Regions from separate parts of the Noviherbaspirillum sp. FW303-A3 genome, predicted to be linked through region 1. Evidence: predicted binding sites of a transcription regulator. Region 1 holds the regulator's gene; the other holds the start of a gene.

What was found. Region 1 encodes FNR, which switches genes on or off when oxygen is low (the NO sensors DNR and NnrR bind a similar motif). Its sites were predicted from a motif close to TTGATNNNNATCAA; they were not measured.
Region 2: a site for FNR is predicted at 1,478-1,491, ahead of AC3WOY_RS08250 (glycine-rich domain-containing protein). Genes of this name have one in related genera too.

The regions. Positions count from the first base shown of each region.
Region 1 covers NZ_JBYTAZ010000001.1:219,281-221,676, reverse strand. The annotation lists gene AC3WOY_RS01060 (FixH family protein) at 1-224, shown strand, start outside; gene AC3WOY_RS01055 (hypothetical protein) at 422-679, shown strand; gene fnr (fumarate/nitrate reduction transcriptional regulator Fnr) at 739-1,503, opposite strand; gene AC3WOY_RS01045 (class I SAM-dependent methyltransferase) at 1,759-2,396, shown strand, end outside.
Region 2 covers NZ_JBYTAZ010000001.1:1,687,480-1,689,875, forward strand. The annotation lists gene AC3WOY_RS08245 (LysR family transcriptional regulator) at 1-580, shown strand, start outside; gene AC3WOY_RS08250 (glycine-rich domain-containing protein) at 644-1,342, opposite strand; gene AC3WOY_RS08255 (CHASE domain-containing protein) at 1,695-2,396, shown strand, end outside.

The DNA.
Region 1 (2,396 bases):
TGTACGTGAGCCTGGTGCACTCGACGCAGCCCTTGAAAGATTTGAAACTCGAGACGACGGCCGACCGGCAAGGCAAGTTCGCCATTGCGATCCCGCTGCTGGATATCGCGCGGTGGAACGTGGTGGTAGAGGGCGAGCAGCGGGACTGGCGTCTGTCCGGCGAGTGGATGTGGCCGCAGCAGAAACAGGTTGATATGAAGGCGGACCAGACGGTCCAAGGGTAACTCCGAAGTAGGATATTGTCTTACGTCTGGCGACAAATTAAATGCTGGTGCACAATATCCGCAGTACGGTCGTTCTCATTCTCGTGAATGACGTTCCCGAATCTGGGAATGTCAATGGTTCGAAAGTGGGAAATGACTAGTGCTGGATCCCGGTACAGCTTTACACCGATTGTTCGGAGTGAAAGGAGGGTAGGTTGATGGCGCGACTAATGATGGTCGTCTTGTGGCCGTCGTTTCTGGTGGCAATCGTCGCGGAAGGTTTCTTCTTCTCGATGTTCGATCCCTACGACCTGTCGCTGTTCGGGACATACCCGGACATCAAGCCCCTGGCGGTCTACAGCATCGGATTCTTCTGCTTCTGGCTGTTTTGTTCACTTGCCAGCATGCTTACTTTCTACCTGATGGCCGTGCCCAATGAGGCGCCGGCAGGCAGGCGCAACTTCCGGGGCTTGTAAAAAACAAAGGCGAGGGCGCCATGCGCCGCTCGCCTTCTTTTTTGGCGGCTACTGCGCGCTCAGGCGCAGGACTGCGTCCCTTGTGCGACTGCCTTGAGGGTGGTCGGATCGAGCAATTCCAGTTCGCGGTTGTTCACCTTGATCCAGCCCTGCTTCTTGAACTTGGAGAGCAGGCGGCTGATGCTTTCGATGGTCAGGCCGAGATAGTTGCCGATTTCTTCACGCGTCATCCGCAGCTGGAAGCTGGTGGACGAGTAGCCGCGTACCGAATAACGTGCGGACAAATTCGTCAGGAATGCCGCAAAACGTTGTTCCGCACGCATATTTCCTAGCAAAAGCATGACACTTTGCTCGCGGGTAATTTCCTGGCTCATCATCCGGTGGAAGTGATGCAGCAGCGTGGGCATCTCGGCGAACAGCGCTTCCAGACGGGCGAACGGGATTTCGCACACTTCGCTGTCTTCCAGAGCAATCGCGTTGCAGTGGTGGCGGTCGGTGCTGATGGCATCCATGCCGAGCAGTTCGCCGGCCATCTGGAAACCGGTGATCTGCTGGTCGCCGCTCGGGTTGATCTGGTGGGTCTTGAAATGGCCCAGGCGAATAGCGTACAGGTTGGTAAAGGGATCGCCGACGCGGTACAAGTGGGCATCGCGGGGCACCTTGCGGCGGCGGCCAATGATCTGGTCCAGCTTCGCCATGTCCAGCTCGTTCAATCCCATCGGCAGACACAACTGGTGCATGCTGCACGCCGAGCAGCGGGCGCGCAGCTCATGCACGGTAGCGGTCTGCTGCTGCGGCGGCGGGAACGGGATAGTTTGTGTCATGTCGGCAGGATTTAGGCGGTGCAGTATCATTTTCGAGCCCTTTTCCAAACTTTAAGAATTATTGCTGTTATGGCCTTGAATTGAGCCAGGTCAAGCAATGTCATGCAAACCTCGTGCCACCTTGCGCAAAATAGGTGAACAGGATGGCAATCCCGGTGCATCTTGCGGAATTGGTTTTCGGACGCGGGACGATAATGTACAGCATTACGCAGGCTTCGCGCTTGCACCCATCTACCCACATCCACAGGGAGACACATGCTGACCGAACGCGAGATCGAGAGCTGCTATCTGGGACAATTCATCCCGCTGCACTACCACCACAACATGCTGATGGATGCCCGGCGCATGGACGGCTTCAAGGCAGCCATCGACGCCGCTGTTTTTCCGGGGGCAAAGGTGCTGGAGCTGGGAGGCGGCACCGGCGTGCTGTCATGGTTTGCCGCTGCCAAGGCAGAGAAGGTCTGGTGCGTCGAGTTCAACCCCGAGCTGGTTGCCGAGGCGCGCCGCCTGCTGGCGCGGAACAAGGGCGGGGACAGGGTGGAGGTCATCCACGCCGACGCCTTCGAATACCTGCCGCCCGAGCCGGTGGACGTCGTGATCTGCGAAATGATCCACGTCGGCATGCTGCGCGAAAAGCAGGTGCAGATGATTGAAGCATTCAAGCGCCGCTATCGCGCGCGTTTCGGCGGCAAACTCCCGGTTTTCCTGCCGGAGGCTGCCATCATGGCTGTCCAGCCGCTCCAGCAGGCATATGACTTCCATGGCTACCAGGCGCCGATCGTCCAGTTCCAGGAGCCTTCGCACATCCAGGCAGGCAGTATCGAACTGGCGCAGCCTTCTGTATACAGTGTCCTCGACTTCAGCCAGGACACGGCGGAGACGATCCAGTGGGA
Region 2 (2,396 bases), 1.5 Mb from region 1:
CTTCCTCGCAGCCAACCCCGAGGTACGCATCTCCTTCAACCTCACCGACCGCGTGGTCGACCTGGTGCGAGAAGGCTATGACGTCGGCATCCGCATCGGCGGCGCCATCGATCCCAATTTCGTCGCGGTCAAGCTGGCAAGCAACCGCCGCGTCGTATGCGGATCGCCCGCCTATTTCGCGAAGCACGGCATGCCGAAAACGCTCGCCGACCTCGAGCAGCACAACTGCCTCGCCTTCAACCTGCAGGGCGGCCAGCAACGTGGCTGGTACTTCCAGCAGCACGGCAAGCCGGTCACGATCCGCGTCAACGGCAACCTCGACTGCAACGACGGCGAGCTGCTGCATCGATGGGCGTGCGAAGGCCTGGGACTGGCATGGCGCTCGACCTGGGAAATCCAGCCCGAACTTGCCGCCGGCCAGTTGATCACCGTGCTCGACGAATACGCGCTCGACAACTACGACATCATGGCGGTCTACCCGCAGCAGCGTCACCTGCCGGCGAAGATCCGCTTCTTCATTGACATGCTGAAGTCCGTCTATGCCCAGCCCGGCTACTGGAACCGTCCGCAGAACTGGTGACAAGTAAAAAAGCCCGCGAGATCATCGCGGGCTTCACTCATGCCTGGAATAGAACTGCGGTACTTACGCGGCGACCTTGTCCAGCGTCGGGCGTCCCTTGCCGGTCACCACACCGCAATAGGCCGGCTTGGCCGCGCCGCAGTAGGCGGACGCCGCTTTGTCCGATGCAATGCCGCAATAGGCCGCCGATGTCTTCTCGGACGCCACGCCGCAATAAGCGGATTCCGTCTTGTCCAAGGCAGCGCCGCAGTACGCCGTGGCGGTCTTTTCCGACGCCGCCCCGCAATAGGCCGCACTCGCGCTTTCGGCCGCCACGCCGCAGTAGGCGGCGGCAGCCACGCCGCAATAGCCTGCGCCCGGCTGTTTCGCCGCGCCGAATTCCTGCCGGTACAACGCCTGCGTCCTTTCGTTTGCATTGGCGAGGTTGGCGGCATCCTCGTCGTCGCGCATGCCGAAGTACGGGAAGTGGTGCAGGAAATAGCCGAACACATTGTGGCAATCCTCCGCATATTTCATCGTGTCCAGGATATGGGCGTGCCAGAACTTGTCCACCTCCTTGTTCGGCACGATCGCCTCGTCGGGAAACTTCGCGACCAGCGCGAGAAAACGCTTGTATTCCAGTTCCCGGCTGTCGGTCTCCTCCCGTGTCCAGCCATAGCCTTCGTTTGCGTCCATCAGCTTGAACTTGATCGGGTCAAGGTCAAGCGAAAAAACAGCTTCACCCATCTGTTCCGGTGTCTTTTTTTGAGTTTGCTGTTCCATTGTTCTCCCACCTTTCGATTTTGTTGAATATGGATTTACCCGTTCCGAAAAAGCGATCTCCTGGCGTTATTGCTGTTTGGCACCTTTCGGAAGGCCAATGTAGCATGCGCACATGATTGCAATTTTGTAACATAATTGACGAAGATCAAATTTCCGGCGGGAGCAAGCGAAAAGCAGTGGCGCCCCCTGAAACAATACGCAGATGCCGCAACGGAGGGTGTTCTGCTGCCCCTCCGAGGCAAACGGCGGCCGGAAATTTCCTCATTGAAACCGATATACACTGGTGATATCCGCCGCGATCCCGGACCAGTGCGCGGACGGATCGCCAACCACTCGTACAGTTACAGCAACGATGCTCATTTCCAGACGATTTGTCCGGTCGCTATTTGCCTCTACCGCCTGGTGGATCGGCGTCGCGGGATCGCTCGTGCTGTGCCTGCTGGTCGAGCAGACGATCGCAAACCGGAGCCGGGCCGAGTTCGACTACCACGTCGACAATGCGCAACTCTCCATCCAGAACCGCGTGCGCTCCTATGTCGACGTGCTGCGCGGTTCCGCGGCCCTGTTCTACACCGCCGATCACATCACCCGCGACCAGTTCCACGCCTACGTCGGCGAACTGAACCTGAAGCAGAGCTTTCCCGGGATTACCAACCTCAACTTCGCCCGCCTTGTCACGCTGGAAGAAAAGGCGGCGTTCGAAGCCTCCGTGCGGAACGACCGTCGCATCGACCGGCGGGGCTATCCCGATTTCTCGATCCGGCCGGCCGGCGAGCGGCCCCGATATCACGTCCTCACCTATATCGAACCGCTGGAGACCAACCGCGTCTCGTTTGGATGGGACATTGCGTCCAATTCCGCCGTCGCCAATTCGCTGGAAGTCTCGCGGGATGGAGGACACCTGGCCTCTTCGGGACGGCTGATCCACATCATGGGTCCGCACAAGCACGTCGGACTCGCGATGCGCATGCCCCTGTATCGTCGCGGCATGCCGACCGCCACCGTTGAGGAACGGAGAAAGGCTTACTACGGTTCCGTCGGTGCGGGTTTCGAC